DNA from 3 places in the Staphylococcus sp. FSL K6-0223 genome. Region 1 is predicted to be linked to each of the others. Evidence: riboswitches for the same ligand, from Rfam matches in the RefSeq annotation. Region 1 holds a riboswitch; each other region holds the start of a gene.

Region 1 (7,613 bases):
GGTTTAATCATTATGAATAATTTTAATGATAAACCACACGCATCATATAATAATACGAAAACTCAAATGCTCAATGAAATTAAAAAGAGCCCTAAATTTAAAAGAGTCTTCAATAACGGCGAATTTGAAACTCAAAACGTCACAATTAAAAATAACGGTAATACACAATCATATATACTATTAGGTTATCCAATGAAACCACAAGAAGATGCTAGTAGTAAGCATAGTGGCGTGTTTATTTATAAAGACTTAAAATCTATTGAAGATACAAATAATGCTATAACTATTATCATTTTGATTACTGCAATTATATTTATAGCAGCTAGTACAGTATTTGCATTCTTCTTATCTAACAGAATTACGAAACCCTTGAGACAATTAAAGACACAAGCACAAAAAGTTTCTGAAGGTGATTATAGTCAAATATCTTCCGTCTCTACTAAAGATGAAATTGGCGACTTATCAAGAGCTTTCAATAATATGAATTACGAGATTCAAGAACATATTGACGCTTTATCATCATCTAAAAGTATTCGTGACAGTTTATTAAACTCCATGGTCGAAGGTGTATTAGGTATAAACGATCAAAGAGTCGTTATCTTTTCTAATAAAATGGCTGATGATATCATCCATTTTATTGATGATTTTTCAAAAGAATCAATCGAACAACAAATCGAAAAAACGTTTGAATCCAAAGGAACTGAATTTCTCGAAATAGAAATTAGTACGCGTTATTACGTCTTTATCACAAGTTATATCAATCGTATTCAGCCGAATGGCAGAAGTGGTATTGTAGTGATTATTCGTGATATGACAAATGAACATAATTTAGATCAAATGAAAAAAGACTTTATCGCTAATGTATCACATGAATTACGCACACCCATTTCCTTATTACAAGGTTATACAGAATCAATTGTTGATGGTATAGTCACTGAACCAGATGAAATTCGTGATTCGCTTGGTGTTGTATTAGATGAATCTAAGCGATTAAATCGTCTAGTTAATGAATTATTAAATGTTGCACGAATGGATGCTGAAGGTCTATCTGTTGAGAAAGAAGTACAACCAATAAAAAATCTTTTAGATAAAATGAAAGCTAAATACCGTATGCAAGCAGACGATTTAGGATTAACGATGGAATTTAACTCTGGCAATGATCATCTTCTATGGGATTATGACATGGATCGAATGGATCAAGTTTTAACTAATCTCATTGATAATGCATCAAGATATACACAACCAGGTGACACAATTGCAGTAACTGCAAGTAAAGATGAGCAATATAATATTTTATATATTAGCGATACAGGTACAGGTATTGCTCCAGAACATTTACAACAAGTGTTTGACCGCTTCTATAAAGTTGATGCCTCACGTAAACGTGGTAAGCAGGGAACTGGTTTAGGTCTCTTTATTTGTAAGATGATTATTGAAGAGCATGGTGGACAAATTGATGTAAAAAGTGAGCTCGGTAAAGGTACCACATTTATAATTAAGCTCCCTCAACCTAAAAATAATGAAGCAGAGTAAACAAAATTTTAAAATACGAATTCGATGTGCATCTCATTAAGTCGGAGATATACTCTAACTTTTGGGGTGCATTTTTGTGTTTCTAATATGTTCTAACTTCACATCAACGTTAAAGTTTCATTTTTGGTTTATAGAAAATTAGGTCAATTGAATGATTTGATGAAAGGAAGCACTTTTATATTGATCGAATATCTTTTTGATAATAAATAACTAAGTACTTTATACTAACGATTTTATTTTTTGATAAGAAAGCAGAGTCATTGAGTTTATCACCTTTATCGTGTAATATAAAAATTAAATAAAAACATTATCAATATTCATCTTCGGGGTAGGGTGCAATTCCCAACCGGCAGTAAATTTAAGCCTGCGACGAAATAATTCGATAACACACGTAGTTGTCATATTATTTCTTGATTCAGTGAGATTCTGAAGCCGACAGTATAGTCTGGATGGGAGAAGATGGAGGTTTTTTGTTGTGCAAATTTCCTCCTTTTCTAAGCAAGATGAATGGAAGGAGAAAATTAAATATGCAACAAAATAAACGTCTTATAACTATAAGTATGTTAAGTGCGGTTGCGTTTGTATTAACATTTATAAAGTTTCCGCTACCATTCTTACCACCATACTTAACGTTAGATTTAAGTGATGTGCCAACGTTACTTGCTACTTTTTTATTAGGTCCCATTGCAGGTATTATTGTCGCATTCATTAAAAATATCTTAAACTTTTTATTTAACATGGGAGACCCTGTTGGGCCTGTAGCAAACTTTTTAGCCGGGACAAGTTTCTTATTATCAGCTTATTATGTATATAAAAACAAACGCTCAACACGCACTTTAATTTATGGTCTAATAGTTGGTACGATTGTAATGACTATTGTACTTAGTATCTTAAATTACTTTGTATTACTTCCATTATATGGAATGATATTTAATTTAGGAGATGTCGTTAAGAATCTTAAAATTGTAATTGTTTCCGGTGTAATACCGTTTAACATTATCAAAGGTATCATCATTTCAATTATCTTTGTTTTACTATATAAAAGACTAAAAAATATTTTAAAATAAATAAATGCTCTTGATTCTAAGTTATCTCAAAATATCTTAGTATCAAGAGCGTTTTTGATATCATTCTTAAATAAAAATGAGGCAAGTAGTAATCAAAAATAAAAACTCGAATTCCTAACAATTATAATTAAGAATTCGAGTCAATTTATTATTCAAATTTAAGCGCGTCACCATCAAATGGTTCGTCTTCAATTTTAATTGAATCAGTAGGACAACCTTCTAGTGCATCTTCCATATCTTCGTATAACTCTTCAGGCACTTCTGCAGTACCTTGGTTATCATCAAGGATTACGAAAGCAATACCTTCGTCGTCGTAATCATAAATATCTGGAGCTGCTGCACCACATGCACCGCATGCTATACAAGTATCCATATCAACGATTGTATATTTAGCCATTTTCATTCGCCTCCTTTGATAAAAATGCTACACTAGTATTACTAATACAATTGTAGACATCGACATTTTTCATTTCAATATATTCGTTTTATAGAGTGAGGGTTTAATTTGTACGATATATTATCTTATGCTATTGATCATGCATTTAACTACAAAACAAATAAAAGTATTTATAATATTTTAATAGGCAAGAAGTCTCATCAAACTTTTTTTGACGCTTCGAGCCAACAACTTTTGTCATTATATCATAGTTTACCCAATTTAAAATATCCTACTTTTGAGCGATTTATACTACAAAAGGATGATTTTAATCATAAATTAGATATCAAAACGCATCCTCGATATACATATGATAGTTTAACCCGAACATTTAGTTGTATACAACTACTTATCCAAACATTATCGAATACTCGTGAAGATTCTTTTAAATTTATTCCAGTAGTTCAAAATACTTACGTACAACAGAAAGTGAAACAGCTATATAATCATATCAAACTCTCTCAATTGGAAGCGTCATTTATATCAGAAATATATTCACTATTCGACGCAATAGAACGTCGCAATAATAAGAATGTGCTACATTACTATCTACAAGGGTATGAGGAACCTATGTATACTCGTCAGCAAATTAGTTTGATAGAGGATATAAAGCAATCTGAACTATTTGAATTAGAGATGAATCAACTGATAGATTTATTAGATGAGATTGAAGACGAATCTAATTATCCTATACTATCTCACACAATTATCTTACCTCAGTTGTTAAATCAAACTTTTCTAAGTTATCAAAAATTACTACACGGTATGAATATGAACGAAATAGCAGAACATCAAAACGTTAAAATAAATACTATTGAAGATCATGTATTGGAAATATTTATTAAAGGTTATCAGAATGATTACAACACTTATGTCAATCAAAAAGAAATTGATCAATTTATTCAATATTATGATCATCACATAGGCCTAAGATTAAGAGAATACAAACAAGCATTTGAAGACTTAACTTATTTTCAAATAAAATTAATCATCGTAGGTATTGAGCGAGGTGACTTACGTGTTAGAAGATAAACTTAAAGAATGGTTTGGATTTGAGACTTTCAAACGTGGCCAAAAGGAGATTATTGAAAGCATATTAGCAGGTAAACACACCTTAGGTATTTTACCTACAGGAAGCGGGAAAAGTTTATGTTACCAACTTCCTACATATTTAATTGAGAAACCAACGTTAGTCATATCACCGTTAATTTCTTTAATGGATGATCAAGTGATGCAAATGAAACTTAATGGTGAATCTCACGTCTCATATATACATTCAGGTATGGATGAAATCGAAAAGAGAAACCATATTAATCAAATTTCACAAAGTCGATTCATTTATTTAAGTCCCGAATTTTTATTACAGCCACAGAATTTCAAGTTAATATCACATTTAGACTTTGGTTTAATAGTTCTAGATGAAGCTCATTGTCTATCAGAATGGGGTTATGACTTTAGACCACATTATGCCCTTATTGGACAAATCACTTCTCACTTCAAAAATGCGCGTATACTTGCGTTAACTGCGACAGCTCCACCACATTTAGAAGAAGATTTATCACATATTCTTAGTATTGATTTAAATGTCATTAAAACGAGTATGAATAGAGATAACATTTCTTTACAACATAAGAATTTTAACGATGATGACGATAAAATAAAGTGGCTCATACCTTTTTTAAGCTATTCAGGACCCACGATTATATATATTTCCTCTAAGAAAAGATGTCTAGAATTAGCTAAATTAATTTATGAGGCGGGATTCTTAACGGGCATTTATCATGGTGATTTGAGTTATCAAGAACGTCAAACTGTTCAACAACAATTTTTAAATAATGATATACCTATTATCGTAGCCACAAGTGCTTTTGGGATGGGAATAAATAAAAAAGATATCCGAACTGTCATTCACTTTCATTTATCTTCAAGTCCTTCCAATTATTTACAAGAAATTGGTCGCGCAGGAAGAGATGGTAAACCGAGTCAAGCCATTAGTTTGTATCAACCCGATGATAGCTTCATTTTAGAAACCTTATTGTTTGCAGATATGATGACTGAAGAGGATATCTCTATGTTTGAATTAGGTGAATTTTTACCACCCGTTAAAAAGGATATTCTAGATACGTTATATCGTCAGTTTACAATTAATGACCTTAAATCAATATTTAAAAAATCATTTCAACGTAAACGTTTAGGATACATGCGCATACTAGGCTATAAAAATTTAGATCAATGTCGCCGTAATTATTTACTCGAGTTTTTTGGTGAACATCCGGATAAACCTGTAAGATGTTGCGACAATGATACTGAATTGGAAGAAATAAAAACTTTTAATCGCAAAAAAGTAAAAAGGAAAATGAATTATAAAGAAAAATTGCAAAACTTATTTGAAGATTAACTTCAGATAATTATATCTAGTTAAAATGATTATGAAGCATCATTTATTTCTGACTAAATTGGCAATCTTCATTCTCAGGCTAGCTATCGCTTTACTTAAAGAATTTTATCAAGCTATAATTAAAATGTAAGACTTATTTAAATGTATTAAATATTTTTAAATTTCATACATATTCACACTTATTCGTGGGTATATTAAATGTAACGTTATTAAATTCACTTAAACAAAGAAAGGATGATGTTTGTGTCTAATAATAGTTTCAAAGATGATTTTGAAAAAAATCGTCAATCTATTGATCCAGAAGAACACAACAATCGTGTAAACGATGAACAGCAAGATGAATCAAAAGAAAATATTGAGGATAAATCAAATCAACAATTTCCTCCTAGAAACGCACAACGTCGTAAGAGACGTCGTGATGTTGCTACTAATCATAATAAACAACAAGATGACCGTAACGACAACTCGAATGAAAATAATTCACTAGATGATCGCTATGATGAAGCATCATTACATAATGGTGAAAACGATAATTACGACACAGCATCTCGCACAGACCACGGTCAACACGATCATGATGAAAATTTAAACCGTTCAAGTAATAACGTGCGTGAAGACCAAGGTGCACAAGATGATAGATTAGGTAGCGGAAAAGATGCAACTATAGCTGGTGGAGCTGCAGGTGCTGGAGCTACTGGTAACGCTGCTCAACATTCTAATAAAAAAGCAGGTGCTCGTCCTGGACCTAAAGTTAATGAAGGTCATAATAATGATCTAACTGATGACAATCATCGTCGTCAACAAGACCACGAAGAGCGAGACTTTGATGAAGATAGAGAACGTCATGATAAGAAATCTGGTAAAGGTAAAAAAGCTGCTGCCGCAGGTGCAGGTGTTGCTGGCGCTGCGGGTGCTGCCGGTGTTGCTAAACATCACCATGATGAGAAAAATAAAAATCATGAAGACAAACATGCTAGTCATGATCAACATCATGACACTAATGACAAACGCAATAACCAACATGACAAAGATTTCGATCATGAACGACGTAACAATGATAATAAAGATTATGATAAGAAATCTGGTAAAGGTAAAAAAGCTGCTGCTGTTGGAACTGGCGCTGCAGGTGCCGCTGGAGCTGCTGGATTAGCAAAACATGAACATGACAAACATAAAGATAATCGCAATCAACATGACCATGGGCGTAGAGACGATAGAAACAACAATAGAGACGACCGCAATTATGACCGTAGAAATGATAACCGTGACAATAAGAAAAAAGGTGGAATTATGAAGATATTATTACCACTGATTGCTGCAGTGCTTATACTTGGTGCAATTGCTATCTTTGGTGGAATGGCATTAAACAATCATAATAATAGTAAAAACGATGATAATAAAGTTTCTGACCAAAGTAAGAAAGATTCTGATAAAAAGGCAAATGATAAAGATAAAGCTTCTTCAGACAAAGACAAAGATAAAAATAAAGATGGCAATAAAGACAGCGACAAAGATAAAGCTTCTTCAAATAATAGCGCTTCAAATTCAGATGAAAATGGTAATAGTGCTAACGGTGGTGCTGCTGGTTCAGATCAAAATGCAAATAGCACAGATAATTCATCTAACCAAAACGGTACTGCTAACAACCAAAACCAAGGTACACAAAATAATCAACAAAATAATGGTAACTCTACACAAGGTAACAATAACAATCAACAAAATACCCAAGGTCAACAATCTCATACTGTAAACGGTAAAGAAAACCTATACCGTATCGCAATCCAGTATTACGGTGAGGGTACTCAGCAAAATGTTGATAAAATCAAACGTGCTAATGGTTTAAGTAGTAATGACATTCATAACGGTCAAACGTTAGTTATTCCTCAATAGAAACCATAAAGCACACTATAAAAAACGTTCTCTCGGCAATTGCCAAGAGAACGTTTTTTAATTTAACTTCATCTTTTTATATTTATATTCACATGAATATACTCAATTTTTTTAATTTTATTCTTTTCATGCTTAGCTAAAATCATTAATAACTGATATAATAATTTGGTGATTAAAGGAGGGCAAATCATGCAAAGAGTTGAAAGCATTATAATTGGTGGTGGCCCATGCGGTTTAAGCGCTGCTATAGAGCAGAAGAAAAAAGGGATTGAAACTTTAGTAATAGAAA
Region 2 (7,613 bases), 280 kb from region 1:
TTGTGAAAATGGGTATCAAGAGTAATTTGATTGGATCTATTATTTTCTTTCCTAAAATGGTCTATTAAATGATATTTCAATCTCGTGAAGAGGTATGTACTTATCGAGGTTGATTTTTGTTCATCGTAATTTAGAGTGAGTTGCCACATTTTAATAAGTAAGAGTTGATAAAATTCATCATAATTATAAGTGATGTGATAGTGATTTAACAAATAATGAATAATTTTATTATAGTTTTTATAAACTTCTTCAAATTCCAAAATATGCACTCCTATTTATGTACATAAATATTATTTCCGGATAAAAAGAAGATAACTTACTTTATAAAAATTATCATTTGCGTAATTTTCCAATAAGGTGTTAAATAGTAAGCATAGACTTATTAAAACTCAAATAAAAAAGCATAAAATTGACATTAAAATGATAATTCAACATAAATAAATTTGGTATGCACTAGGGGAGGTTAATATGGATTACGCACACTTAAATTTAGAGCACTTTTTCGCACGTAACGATGATTTAGACGTAATTAGAGATCGTTCTGATTTCGTCATGATAAATAATTTTACTAATGAAATGAAGTATCGTGATGGTGAAATTGAAGGGACAATTGATTTAAATCAGTATTATTATAAAAATCGTTCACAAGCGGCTAGTTTTGTTATGATGGAATATAAAAAGTCTTAATTCATATATTAAAAAATCGAGGTTGCTTATCATCTTTTAACGTTTTTTCTCATGATTAATATCCTTATTAATAGAGATTTATTGCTGGTTTTACGTTCTATTATTAGATGTAGACACTTATTTATTATCGAGTAATAAAAAATGATGAAGAAGTGAAACCTCTATTTTTATTTTTTAGTTTCATTTTTATTACTATTTATTTATGAATTTGTAACATTACCAATATAAAATTGTGAATCTGAATTAATAATGTTAAACTTTATTATCGTAATGAAACTGAATAGTTTAACAACAATGACCTAAGAGGTGTGACTATGATTAAGCACAAAAAGGGCTCTATATTAGCTATTATAGGATTGCTAATAGTATTTGTTGTTGCTGCTGTTATTTTCTTTTCAATGATTTCTGATCAAATATTCTTTAAACATGTAAAGTCAGAAAAGAAAGTAATTAAAATAGATAAAACTCTAGATAAAGCAGCAAAGAAACAAATACATAACTATACGAGTCAACAGGTATCTAATAAAAATAATGATTCATGGCGTGATGCATCAGATGCTGAAATTAAAACTGCTATGGATAGTAGTGAATTCATTGATAATGATAAACAAAAATATCAATTTTTAGATTTATCAAAATATCAAGGTATAGATAAAAACAGAATTAAACGTATTTTATTTGATAGACCAGTATTATTAGAACATACTGATGACTTTTTAAATGCAGCTAAAGCTAAACATGTTAATGAAGTTTATCTCATCTCTCATGCGCTTTTAGAGACAGGTTCAGCTAAAAGTGAATTGTCTAAAGGTGTAGAAATCGACGGCAAAAAATATTATAACTTTTATGGTGTAGGTGCCTTAGACAGTGATCCTGTTAAAACAGGTGCAGAATACGCTAAGAAACATGGTTGGGATACTCCACAGAAAGCTATATATGGTGGTGCTGATTTCATTCACAAACATTTCTTGTCTCATGAAGATCAGGACACGCTGTATAGTATGAGATGGAACCCTAAGAATCCTGGTGAACATCAATATGCAACAGATATTAAATGGGCTGAAAGTAATGCAAGCATTATTGCAGATTTCTACAAGAACATGAAGACTGAAGGTAAATACTTTAAATTATATGTATACAAAGATGATAAAGAACATCAAAAATAGAATTTAAAAAAGCATCGCTATTTTGAGAAATTTCTCGATAGCGATGCTTTTTTTGTGAGTAGTGCAAAAGTTTATAAACGGTTTAATTTAAGTTATTTTGCTTTATTTTTACTGGATAACCATGTGAACAGAATGATAAATACAATTAAAATTTTTGTTAGTAGTTTCATTATTTCACCTCGACAAAATGATTTTAGCATATCTATATAAGATTAAAAGCAATTAGTAAAGGATATGTTTATAAGGTATATATTTTTTAAGCTTTCACATTAATTGGTATAATAACTGAATACATAAATAGAAGGATGATGAATATGCGTGTGGCAATAATCGGTATGGGAACAGCTGGTGTCAGTGTTTTACGACAACTTGTTAAACATGAAGATTTTTCCAAACTTAAAGTGGATGTGTACGATGATGCAAAAAATATGGGGCAAGGTGTACCATTTCAGAATGACAGTAGTGAATTATTAATAAATATGCCCTCAAAAAAAATGAGTTTAAATTTAGATGATGAGGAAGAATTTTGGAAATGGTATCAACAACAAACCGAATTTGATTTTCCGAATCCACAGTACTTACCAAGGTTTGTTTTTGGTCATTATATGAAGTCACATCTTTCTCGATACGACCAACAATACGAGAATCTAACAATTATTAATGATAAAGTTCAGGAAATCTTTACTAACTCAAATGTAGATGATACGAAGTTAAAGTATTATGTATGTACATGTGAAGATGATAAAGAATGGCGAGAATATGATTATTTATTTTTAACGTTTGGTACGTTTAGTTATCACGATCCTTATCATTTGAAAGGTAAAAAAGGATACATCAAAACACCATATCCAACATATAATACATTAGATCATGTAGATGATTCAGATAGGATTGCTATTATAGGTACTGGGTTAGCGAGTTTAGATGCAGTGAGATATGTTGCTGCACATCATCCTAATTTGCCGATAACAATGACAAGTCGTTCAGCCTCTTTACCTAGTGTAAGAGGTAAGATGATAGATATACAATTTACTCATTTAACTAAAGATCATTTTAATGGAATTAAGGAAAATAATTACGGTAATGTACCTCTAGATAAGGCAGTTGCTTTGTTTTTAAAAGAGTGTGAGGATTATGAAATTGATTTTCAAAAATTAGTGAATAGAAGAACTGGTCACCATATTAAAGATTTACAATTTGATTTAAATAATGAAACAGAAATGGGAGTATTTCAAAGTATCATTGAGCATTTGAAAGAGAATTTAGATTGGATTTGGAATAGTTTAAGTTTAAGAGATCAAGAATTATTTAATCAAAAATACTCAAAAATGATCCAATTAAATTCAAACCCTATGCCTCCTAGAACTGCAAAGTTACTTATACAGTTAATTGAAGAAGGATATCTTGAAATAAAGAAAGATTTAGAAGATATTCAACATGACAATAATCAATTTTATTTAAAATTTAATAATGAAGATCAAGAAACTGAATTATTTGATGTAGTGATTAATGCAACAGGATCCAAAACACACCTCGGACAATTAGATGAAGATGATCAATTGATGTTAAATCTTGAAAATCGTCAAATTGTACAAAGACATCCTATGGGTGGCATTCAAATTATTCCTGAAACCAATCAAGTCATTAGTCCAAGATATGGTACGTTGACGAACGTCATTGCCATTGGTCAAATGACAAATGGTGTTAACAAATTACGTAATGGTGTGAAGATGATTGTTGATCAAGTAGTGAATACAGTATCTCACTTATATTTGACGCAAAAAGAAATGGAGAAAAATAGGTAAATTATCGACTAACGGATAAAATTCCACTAATAAATAAAATTTGATTGATGCTATTAAATTGAGTTTTGAAATCAATTATAGTAAGATTTTATTTGTAGTTATTAACTACATCACTCAATTAACCAATAACAATTTCATATAATTCTTTCGGGGCAGGGTGCAATTCCCAACCGGCAGTAAATTAAGCCTGCGACCTGCTAATATTTAATAATATTGGTGGCTGATCTAGTGAGAATCTAGAGCCGACAGTGAAAGTCTGGATGGGAGAAAGAATATAATTACTCGACAAGCAAATTTGTAGGACTATGTCTTATAGTAAACAAATATGCTTATTTAAAGATATATTATCAATCTCCTTATGCCTAATTAAATTGGTGTAAGGTTTTTTTATTTTGTTGAGGTGATAAATTGAGTCGATTTATGAATTATGCCATTCAACTTGCTAAAATGGTTGATGGTCAAACTGGTATAAATCCACCGGTTGGTTCTGTAGTGGTTAAAGATGGTAGGATTGTCGGTCTAGGCGCCCATTTGAAAAAGGGTGATAAACACGCAGAAGTACAAGCATTAGATATGGCGGGAGAAGATGCTAAAGATGCAACTATATACGTTTCTTTAGAACCTTGTACTCATCATGGTTCTACACCACCTTGCGTAAATAAAATTATTGAATTTGGTATTCGTAAGGTTATCTATGCGGTAAAAGACACTACCTTAGCTTCTAAGGGTGATGAAATACTTAAAGAAGCTGGTATTGAAGTTGAATTTCAATTTAATGAGAATGCCGCTGAACTTTATAAAGACTTCTTTACTGCTAAAAGAAATAGCATCCCAGAGTTAACTGTTAAAGTTTCATCAAGTTTAGATGGCAAACAAGCTACTGATTCTGATAAGAGTAAATGGATAACTAACAAAGAAGTTAAAGAAGATGTTTATAAGTTGCGTCACGAGCATGATGCTGTATTAACAGGTAGAAAAACGATAGACGCTGATGATCCATTGTATACGACTAGAGTTCAGGATGGTAAGCATCCAATTAGAGTTATTCTATCAAAGTCAGGACAAATTGATTTTGAGCAACAGCTATTTGCAGATACTGCTTCACCTATTTGGATTTATACTGAAAATGAAAATTTAAAAAATCAAAGTAATGATAAACATATAGAAATTATTTGTTTAGAAAAATGCGATAGTACAGCTATATTAAAAGATTTATATCAAAGAGGTATTGGAAAACTGCTAGTCGAGGCAGGTCCAAATGTTACTTCACAATTTCTCCAATCTCATCATTTAGATGAACTCATTCTTTATTTAGCCCCGAAATTAATAGGTGGTTCAGGTAAACATCAATTTTACAAAACTGATCAAGTCATTGATTTACCTGAAGCAACTCAATTTGAAATTGTTTATTCCAAGTTAATTAATCAAAATATAAAATTGAAACTACGAAAGAAGTGAATGCCTATGTTTACAGGTATCGTTGAAGAAATTGGTATCGTTCAACACGTGCGTTCTGAGAAATCAGTGAGAACTTTAGAAATTAAAGCGAATCGCATTCTTGAAGATATGCATATCGGTGATTCTATAAGTGTGAACGGCGCATGTTTAACGGTGATTGATTTTAATGATACAGCTTTCTCAGTCCAAGTGATTAAAGGTACTGAAAATAAGACCTACCTAGCCGATTTACAACGTCAGGCTGAAGTAAATCTTGAGAGAGCGATGAGTGGTAATGGCAGATTCGGTGGACATTTTGTTCTTGGACATGTTGATGAACTTGGAACGATTTCTAAAATTAATGAATCAGCTAACTCAAAAATAATTTCAATCAAAACTTCAAAAAATGTTTTAAATCAAATGGTACAACAAGGTTCTATCACTGTTGATGGTGTAAGTTTAACAGTCTTTGATCTTCATGAGACCACATTTGATATTCATCTTATTCCAGAGACGCGTAAGTCTACAATTTTATCAGATAAAAAAGTGGGCGATGCAGTTCACTTAGAAACAGATGTACTTTTTAAATATGTGGAAAATATCATGAATCATCAAAAATCTGAACTAACAGAAGATAAATTACGTGCATTTGGTTTTTAGGAGGAATTTATATGCAATTTGATACAGTTGAGTTAGCTATTGAAGCTTTGCGAAAAGGTGAAAGTATCATTGTAGTAGACGATGAAGACAGAGAAAATGAAGGTGACCTTATCGCAATTACTGAATGGATGGCTGACGATACGATTAATTTTATGGCAAAAGAAGGACGTGGTCTCATATGTGCACCTTTAGATACTTCAATTGCTAAAAGGTTAGAGCTAAATGCTATGGAACCGCATAATACTGATGCTTATGGTACACATTTCACCGTGAGTGTAGATCATAAAAATACGACTACAGGTATTAGTGCCTATGAGAGAACAATGACAGCAAGAGCACTTATAGATCATCATGCTAATGCCGAAGACTTCAATCGCCCAGGTCATTTATTCCCATTAATTGCTAAAGATAATGGTGTACTAGAACGTAATGGTCACACAGAAGCGGCTGTAGACTTAGCAAAATTAACTGGAGCTAAACCAGCAGGTGTGATATGTGAAATTATGAATGATGATGGAACAATGGCTAGAGGTGAAGACTTACAGAGTTTCAAGGAACGCCATAACTTAAAAATGATTACGATTGAAAGTTTAATTGAATATCGTAAGCAATCTGAGTCACATGTGAAGTTAAATGCTAAAGTTAATATGCCGACAGATTATGGAAAATTTGATATGTACGGTTTTACAACTGACTTAAGTGATGAAGAAATTGTAGTGATTGCTAAAGGATCAATTCGTTCAAATGAAAATGTTCGTATACACTCTTCATGTCTAACTGGTGATATATTCCACAGTCAAAGATGTGATTGTGGTGCTCAACTTGAAGCATCAATGAAATACATCGATGAACATGGTGGTATGATTATATATCTACCACAAGAAGGACGAGGTATAGGATTGATGAATAAATTACGAGCTTATGAATTGATTGAAAAAGGTTATGATACCGTAACTGCAAACCTCGCTTTAGGATTTGATGAAGATTTAAGAGATTATAATATAGCTGCTCAAATTTTAAAATATTTTAACGTTGAAAAAGTTAACTTATTAAGTAATAATCCTAAAAAATTTGAAGGATTAAAAGAATATGGTATTAACATTGAAGATAGAATTGAATTAATTGTTCCTGAGACTGCATATAATCATAAATATATGGAAACGAAAAAGTCGAAAATGGGTCACTTAATTTAATTGTGAATTGAGTATGTAAACACATTAAGGAGGACATAAAATATGAATTTTGAAGGTAAATTAGTAGGTAAAAATTTAAAAGTTGCAATTGTAGTAAGCAGATTTAATGATTTTATTACAGGTCGTTTATTAGAAGGCGCGAAAGATACATTAATTCGTCATGAGGTCGAAGAAGAACAAATTGATGTTGCATATGTACCGGGTGCTTTTGAAATTCCATTAGTTGCTAAGAAATTAGCTCGAAAAGGTGACTATGATGCAGTAATTACACTTGGATGTGTTATCAGAGGGGCTACTTCTCATTATGATTACGTTTGTAATGAAGTTGCAAAAGGTGTTTCTAAGGCAAATGAAGTATCAGAGGTACCAGTTATTTTTGGTATTTTAACAACCGAAAGTATTGAACAAGCTGTTGAGAGAGCGGGTACAAAAGCAGGGAACAAAGGTTCTGAAGCAGCAGTAAGCGCAATTGAAATGGCTAACCTAATCAAACAAATATAGACAAAGCAAAGCGACACGGAGAAGTGATAATGGTGCGTAGTTTACTTCTCCGTGTCGTTTGGTTTGTTACCTCTTGAGTAGTTTGGTTGCTATGGCTAGGGTAGAGGCTAAGCCTGTGGCCACGCTGCCGTAGAGGGCTATCCTTTTAAGTGCTTTAGGGTTTG
Region 3 (7,613 bases), on a different contig from region 1:
ACATGTTAATGAAGTCTATTTAATTTCTCATGCATTATTAGAAACAGGTTCAGTAAAAAGTGAACTTGCGAATGGTGTAAATATTGATGGTAAAAAATATTATAATTTTTATGGCGTTGGAGCTTTAGATGAAGATCCAATCAAAACAGGTGCTGAATATGCGAAAAAACATGGTTGGGATACACCAGAGAAAGCAATTAAAGGTGGCGCAGACTTTATTCATAAACACTTCCTATCTCACGATGATCAAAATACATTATATAGCATGAGATGGAATCCTATGAATCCTGGTGAACATCAATATGCGACTGATATTAAATGGGCTGAAAGTAATGCGGAAATTATTGCTGATTTCTATAAAGAAATGAAAACAGAAGGTAAATACTTCAAGCTATATGTTTATAAAGATGATCAAAAACATCAATAATCAAAATAAAAACCAACATTATCTTTAATTAGATGATGTTGGTTTTTTTATTTATTCAGCTTTGTTTTTTCTTGAAGCCCAAGTAAATCCAATGATAAAAACAATTAATGTTTTTAATAAAAATTTCATTGTTTAGTCACCTCAATATCTAAATTTTAACATAGTTACACATGATTATTTATGTTTTGAAATGGATCATCGTGTTAATAGTGAAACATTTTGAAGTCGAGAATCGTATTGGTATAATATGATAATATTCAACATAATACAAATATATAAAAGGATGATGTTAAATATGCGAGTAGCAATTATAGGCATGGGTACAGCAGGTGTAAGTGTACTTAGACAACTCGTTAAACATAAAGACTTTAAGCAATTAAAAGTCGATGTCTACGATAATGAATTTAATATGGGACAGGGTGTTCCTTTTCAAAATGATAGTAGTCAATTATTAATTAACTTACCCACTAAAAAGATGAGTTTAAATTTAGATGATGATGAAGAGTTTTGGAAATGGTATCAAACACAATCTGATTTTACGTTTAAAAATCCAAAGTATTTACCAAGATTTGTTTTTGGCCATTATATGAAATCATACTTATCAAATTATGAGACATTATATGATAACCTTACAGTCATTAAACAACCAGTACAAGAAGTCTTCATTAATTCAAATATAGATGAAACCACATTGAAATATTATGTCTGTACGTCTAAAGATATGAAGCATTGTCAAGTATATGATTACATATTTTTAACTATAGGTACTTTATCATATCACGATCCTTATCATTTAAAAGGTATAAAAGGTTATATTCAAACTCCTTACCCTACATATAATACTTTAGATGATGTACAAGAATCTGATGATATTGCTATTATTGGAACAGGATTAGCTAGTTTAGATGTAGTGCGTTATGTAGCGTTTCATCATCCTAAACTACCTATCACAATGACGAGTCGTTCTGCTCAATTGCCTAGCGTAAGAGGAAACATGAAAAAAATTGAGTTTCAATGTTTAACAAAATCTAAATTTAATGATATTAAAGATAAGTACTTTGGAAATGTGCCATTAGAGAAAGCATTCGATTTATTTAAAGAAGAGTGTGATTTAAATGGTATTGATTTACAGAAATTGGTTCACCGCCGAACAGGAGATACGATTAAAGATTTAAATTATGATTTAGAACATCCAGATGAGATAGGTATATTCCAAACATTAATAGAGAATGTCAAAGAAAATTTAAATTGGATTTGGAATAGTTTTAGTCGTCAAGATCAAATTGAATTCGATAAACGTTTCACTAAAATTATTCAACTTAACTCAAACCCTATGCCTCCAAGAACTGCAAAACTCATCAAGCAATTAATAAAAGATGGTTCATTAGTGATTAGAAAGGATTTAGAAAATGTGGTACATAAAAATGGACTATTTAATTTAAAATTTAAAAATGATGAACAATGGTATCCACATCATATTATTATTAATGCAACAGGTTCTAAAACACATTTAAAAGATTTAGATGAAGATGATCAATTTATCTTAAATCTTCAAAATCGACAAATTGTTCAAGCCCATCCTATGGGTGGAATACAAATTATCCCAGAAACAAATCAGGTGATTAGTCCAAGATATGGTACTTTAAATAATATGATTGCTATTGGACAAATCACTAATGGAGTAAATAAATTGCGGAATGGAGTAAAAATGATTGTTAATCAAGCGGTAAGTGCAGTGGATTATTTATATGAAATTCGAAAAGAATTTGATCATACAGTATAATGCTTTACACAATAATGAATAAATATCTCTTTAAGAGTTAAATTTAAAAATCAAATTGAAATTCTTTATTTGTAATTTTCCAAAAATAAATGTAAGATGATATATGTAGTACTAAACTACGATGACTCAAATTTAATCACAATTTCATACGTATTCTTTCGGGGCAGGGTGTAATTCCCAACCGGCAGTAATTAAGCCTGCGACCCACTTAATCTTAATTTATTAAGTGGCTGATCTAGTGAGACTCTAGAGCCGACAGTAAAAGTCTGGATGGGAGAAAGAATCAATCACATCATTACTGAATGATGTATAAGCATGCACAATATAAAAATTGTAGTACGCTTATTTAAGTATATACATGCCCTATGCCTGTGAAACAGGTATGGGGTTTTTTTAGAGGTGATAAATTGAGTGAATTTATGAAATATGCAATTCAATTAGCACAAATGGTGAAGGGACAAACTGGAGTTAATCCTCCTGTTGGCTCAGTTGTTGTGAAGGATGGGCGTATTGTGGGACTAGGTGCACATTTAAAGCAAGGAGAGAAACATGCGGAAGTTCAGGCTTTAGATATGGCACAAGATAAAGCAAAAGGCGGCACCATTTATATTTCTCTTGAACCCTGTACACATTATGGGTCAACACCACCTTGTGTGAATAAAATTATTGAACATGGGCTTAGTAAAGTGATTTATGCTGTAAAAGATACGACGTTATCTTCTGAGGGAGATATCATTCTTGAAAAGGCAGGTATTGAAGTTGAATATCAATATTCAGAAGAAGCTTTTGCTTTGTATGAAGATTTCTTCAAAGCAAAACAACATAAAATCCCTGAAATTACAGTAAAAGTCTCGACTTCGTTAGATGGGAAACAAGCGACTGATAGTGGACAAAGTCAATGGATTACGAATAAAGCTGTAAAACAAGATGTATATCGTTTAAGACATACTCATGATGCCGTATTAACTGGTAATGGAACGCTTGAAGCGGATAATCCACAATATACAACACGTATTCAAGATGGTAAACATCCAATAAGAATCATACTATCTAAGCGAGGTCAAATTGATTATTCAAAACAGATATTTCACGATCAATTAAGTGAAATTTGGATTTATACTGAAAATCATGAACTAAAAAGTCCAAGTCATCATATAAAAATAATATATTTAGAAACATGTAATTTAAAATCTATTTTATCTGATATATATCAAAGAGGTGTTGGCAGATTATTAGTAGAAGCTGGGCCTCATATAACTTCAGAATTTCTCCAATCTAATTATTTAGACCATCTTATTATTTATTATGCCCCGAAAATAATAGGCGGTATTGGAAAAAATCAATTTTATCAAACTGATAATGTCATTGATTTAGCTAATGCGCCACAATTTGAAGTGATTTCTACCGAGTCTATTCAACAAAATATTAAAATGACATTGCGAAAGAAGTGAAGATAAATGTTTACAGGTATCGTTGAAGAAATAGGTACTGTAAAGCGTATTCGCACTCAACAATCCGTAAGGACATTAGATATTTCATGTCAAAAAATTATAGAAGATATGCATATTGGTGATTCTATAAGCGTAAATGGTGCGTGTTTAACAGTCATTGATTTTAAACAAAATCAATTTTCTGTCCAAGTGATTAAAGGTACTGAAAATAAAACCTATTTAGCTAATATTAAAGAAAATGATGAAGTCAATCTTGAACGTGCAATGTCAGGTAGTGGACGTTTCGGAGGACATTTTGTATTAGGTCATGTAGATGCAAAAGGAACAATTATAAATATCAGAGAAACGCCTAATTCACGCATTGTATCTATTAAGGCATCGGACTCGGTCATCAAACAAATGGTTAAGCAAGGTTCTATTACTGTTGATGGCGTAAGTTTAACAATTTTTGACTTGCATCAACATAGTTTTGATATCCATCTTATTCCTGAAACAAGACGTTCAACGATTCTTTCTAATAAAAAAATGGGCGATGAAGTTCATCTTGAAACAGATGTATTATTTAAATATGTTGAAAGTATAGTTGGTAAAAATAAATCTGATTTATCAGTTGATAAATTAAAAGCATATGGTTTTTAGGAGGGGCTTAAATGAAATTCGATAGCATTGAAGAAGCGTTAGAAGCATTAAGAAATGGCGATAGTATTATTGTAGTAGATGATGAAGATCGTGAAAATGAAGGTGACTTAATTGCAGTCACTCAATGGATGAAAGATGATACCATTAATTATATGGCCAAAGAAGCGCGTGGATTAATTTGTGCTCCTATAAGTTCACAGATTGCTGAACGTCTAAATCTTAAAACTATGGTTGATGGTAATACAGATGAATACGGTACAAATTTCACTGTAAGTATCGATCATATCTCTACTACTACAGGAATTAGTGCATTTGATCGTACAGCAACAGCGAAAGCGTTAATTAATCCTGATTCTAAACCAGAAAGTTTCCATAAACCAGGACATTTATTTCCTTTAGTGTCTAAAGAAAAAGGTGTATTAGTTAGACCAGGACATACGGAGGCTGCTGTAGATTTAGCTAAATTAACTGGTGCTGCACCTGCTGGAGTTATATGTGAGATAATGAATGACGATGGTACGATGGCAAAAGGTAATGAATTACAACAATTTAAAGAGCGTCATCAATTAAAAATGATTACAATTGAAAGTTTAATTAATTATCGTCGCAAACAAGAAAGCGAAGGTATTGAACTTAAAGCAACTGTAAAAATGCCAACGGATATTGGTGATTTTAAAATGTATGGTTTTCAATCTCAATATACACATGAAGATATTGTTGTACTTGGCAAAGGAGAACCACGTACAACTGAAAATGTAAGACTACATTCTGCTTGTTTAACAGGTGATATTTTCCACAGTCAACGATGTGATTGTGGCGCTCAATTAGAAGCATCAATGAAATATATAAATGATCATGGTGGATTAATTATTTATTTACCACAAGAGGGTAGAGGCATTGGTTTAATGAATAAACTAAAAGCTTATGAATTAATTGAGCAAGGACATGATACGGTTACTGCAAACTTAGCATTAGGTTTTGATGAAGACTTAAGAGATTATCATATAGCTGCTCAAATTCTTAAATATTTTAATGTTCAACAAGTTAATTTATTAAGTAATAATCCTAAGAAATTTGAAGGCTTGAAAGATTATGGTATAAAAGTTGCAGATCGTACAGAAATTATTGTGCCAGAAACGGAACATAATCATCATTATATGGAAACAAAAAAATTGAAAATGGGACATCTTATTTAGGAGGAATTTAGAATGAATTTTGAAGGTAAATTAGTCGGTACAAATTTAAAAGTTGCAATAGTAGTGAGTAGATTTAATGATTTTATTACCAATCGTTTATTAGATGGAGCGAAAGATACATTAGTAAGACATGGTGTAGATGAAGATAACATTGATGTTGCGTATGTACCAGGTGCATTTGAAATTCCACTTGTTGCTAAAAAATTAGCGCAAAAAAATGATTATGATGCAGTGATTACTTTAGGCTGTGTCATTAGAGGTGCAACATCTCATTATGACTATGTTTGTAATGAAGTTGCTAAAGGCGTATCAAAAGCAAATGATGTTACGAATACACCAGTTATTTTCGGTGTTTTAACAACTGAAAGTATTGAACAAGCAGTTGAAAGAGCGGGTACGAAAGCAGGTAATAAAGGTGCAGAAGCGGCAGTAAGTGCAATTGAAATGGCAAACTTACTTAAACAGTTTTAATTAATGTAGAGCGTCTCGATAATTTTAAGGATTATCGAGACGCTCTGTATTTCAACGTTTTAGTAATTTCACAATACTAGATACTAATGTAAGTGTTCCTAAAGCTAGTCCACTAACTAAGCCAATTTTTTTTAGTGCTTCTGTTGAAATAAATTCTTGATAGGCAAGAGAAAGATTTTGAGGTCTCTCAGCCAGGCGACGCATGAAATAAGCAAACCAGTCATTGCCATATGGAACATAAACGGTAAAGTGATATCCTTGTCTAGCAATCTCTTCTGCTAATTCATTACGAAAACCATACAACATTTGAAATTCAAAAGTGCTTTTTTCAATATGATGATCTTTGACAAATTGTTTAACATGGTTAATGATTTTATCATCATGTGTTGCAATTGACGTAAAGTTTTTGGCATTAAGTAAACGTTTTTCAATAATATTTATATAATTTTTATCTATATCTTTTTTACTTTGATAAGCAATCGTATCCTTTTCTTTATAAGCGCCTTTGACCAGTCTTAATCGTAATTCTGGGTACTTATCAATTAATTTCTCTGCATCATAAAGGTATCCTTGAATAACTGTACCGACATTTCTAAATTCTCCTTTTAACCTGTCTAAAATCTGTAATGTTTGTGATAAGCTGTTATATTTTTCCATATCAATATTAATATGCATATTATCATAGGTATTAGCCTTTAATAAAATGTCTCTTAAATTTTGATAGGCTAACTCAGTATCAAATTCACCGCCTAATGAACTCACTTTCACCGACATATGTGCACTCACTTGATATTTATTAATAGCTTCCATTATCTCAAGAATTTCATTTTTAGCTTGAGTCGCTGCTGCTTTAGTATTAACAAATTCTCCAAGATTATCTACAGTAACATCAATATGTTTAGCGTTTAAACGTTCAATTGTATCAATGAGTTGTTCTATAGTATTACCCGCAACAACTCTATTAGCCCCCATGGTAGGTCCGATTTTTTTAGCCATTTCATTTAAATATGTAATATTTGATAATGTTATGAAAAAATCTCTGAATAAAGACATATCTATTCCTCCATCCCACTCGTATCTATCTCTATAACAAGTTTAGCATGAATACATCGTTTAAGAAAGCGTTTACATTTAGGAGGTGAAATACGTTTAAATTCATTAGTCATAAATTAAGAGAATCTATATACTGTTTAACAACAATTAAAGGTATAATTTGATATAATACATTTGATAAACATTCAATTAGAGAGGATTCAAAAATATGTGGAAGTGGGAAACAGAACATGACGCTAAAGGCGTAATCATCATAGTACATAATATGTTAGAACATACTGGTAGATATGCGTATGTGATTACGATGTTGAGACGTAATGGTTATCACGTAATTATGGGTGATTTACCTGGACAAGGTCAAACTTCACGAGCTAACAGAGGTCAACTACAACGTTTTGAAATTTACCATGAACAGTTAGTTGAATGGATAAAAATTGCAAACGAATATAAATTACCAACATTTGTTATGGGTGTTGGATTAGGTGGTTTAATTATTCTCAATTTACTTGAAAAGACTGAACTACCTATTGAGGGCATATTACTACTCTCTCCAATGCTTGAATTTAAGAAAAATTATAAAACACGAAAAAATA

What was found. Region 1 has a riboswitch for FMN ahead of MHI13_RS12505 (ECF transporter S component). Riboswitches for the same ligand answer to the same signal wherever they lie in the genome.
Region 2: linked by a shared signal. The riboswitch ahead of ribD (bifunctional diaminohydroxyphosphoribosylaminopyrimidine deaminase/5-amino-6-(5-phosphoribosylamino)uracil reductase RibD) and the one ahead of MHI13_RS12505 (ECF transporter S component) in region 1 are both predicted to bind FMN.
Region 3: linked by a shared signal. The riboswitch ahead of ribD (bifunctional diaminohydroxyphosphoribosylaminopyrimidine deaminase/5-amino-6-(5-phosphoribosylamino)uracil reductase RibD) and the one ahead of MHI13_RS12505 (ECF transporter S component) in region 1 are both predicted to bind FMN.

Annotation. Positions count from the first base shown of each region.
Region 1 covers NZ_JBBOYX010000002.1:294,892-302,504, forward strand. The annotation lists gene MHI13_RS12500 (ATP-binding protein) at 1-1,533, shown strand, start outside; FMN riboswitch at 1,849-1,998, shown strand; gene MHI13_RS12505 (ECF transporter S component) at 2,061-2,600, shown strand; gene MHI13_RS12510 (ferredoxin) at 2,749-2,997, opposite strand; gene MHI13_RS12515 (helix-turn-helix domain-containing protein) at 3,106-4,068, shown strand; gene MHI13_RS12520 (RecQ family ATP-dependent DNA helicase) at 4,055-5,434, shown strand; gene ebpS (elastin-binding protein EbpS) at 5,678-7,324, shown strand; gene ypdA (bacillithiol disulfide reductase YpdA) at 7,514-7,613, shown strand, end outside.
Region 2 covers NZ_JBBOYX010000002.1:13,251-20,863, forward strand. The annotation lists gene MHI13_RS11190 (sigma-70 family RNA polymerase sigma factor) at 1-260, opposite strand, end outside; gene MHI13_RS11195 (hypothetical protein) at 469-687, shown strand; gene MHI13_RS11200 (N-acetylglucosaminidase) at 1,002-1,853, shown strand; gene MHI13_RS11205 (FAD/NAD(P)-binding protein) at 2,168-3,658, shown strand; FMN riboswitch at 3,798-3,934, shown strand; gene ribD (bifunctional diaminohydroxyphosphoribosylaminopyrimidine deaminase/5-amino-6-(5-phosphoribosylamino)uracil reductase RibD) at 4,067-5,116, shown strand; gene ribE (riboflavin synthase) at 5,123-5,755, shown strand; gene MHI13_RS11220 (bifunctional 3,4-dihydroxy-2-butanone-4-phosphate synthase/GTP cyclohydrolase II) at 5,767-6,948, shown strand; gene ribH (6,7-dimethyl-8-ribityllumazine synthase) at 6,991-7,449, shown strand; gene MHI13_RS11230 (proline dehydrogenase family protein) at 7,516-7,613, opposite strand, start outside.
Region 3 covers NZ_JBBOYX010000001.1:974,856-982,468, forward strand. The annotation lists gene MHI13_RS04970 (N-acetylglucosaminidase) at 1-427, shown strand, start outside; gene MHI13_RS04975 (FAD/NAD(P)-binding protein) at 723-2,210, shown strand; FMN riboswitch at 2,361-2,496, shown strand; gene ribD (bifunctional diaminohydroxyphosphoribosylaminopyrimidine deaminase/5-amino-6-(5-phosphoribosylamino)uracil reductase RibD) at 2,618-3,661, shown strand; gene ribE (riboflavin synthase) at 3,668-4,300, shown strand; gene MHI13_RS04990 (bifunctional 3,4-dihydroxy-2-butanone-4-phosphate synthase/GTP cyclohydrolase II) at 4,312-5,496, shown strand; gene ribH (6,7-dimethyl-8-ribityllumazine synthase) at 5,509-5,967, shown strand; gene MHI13_RS05000 (proline dehydrogenase family protein) at 6,019-7,020, opposite strand; gene MHI13_RS05005 (alpha/beta fold hydrolase) at 7,229-7,613, shown strand, end outside.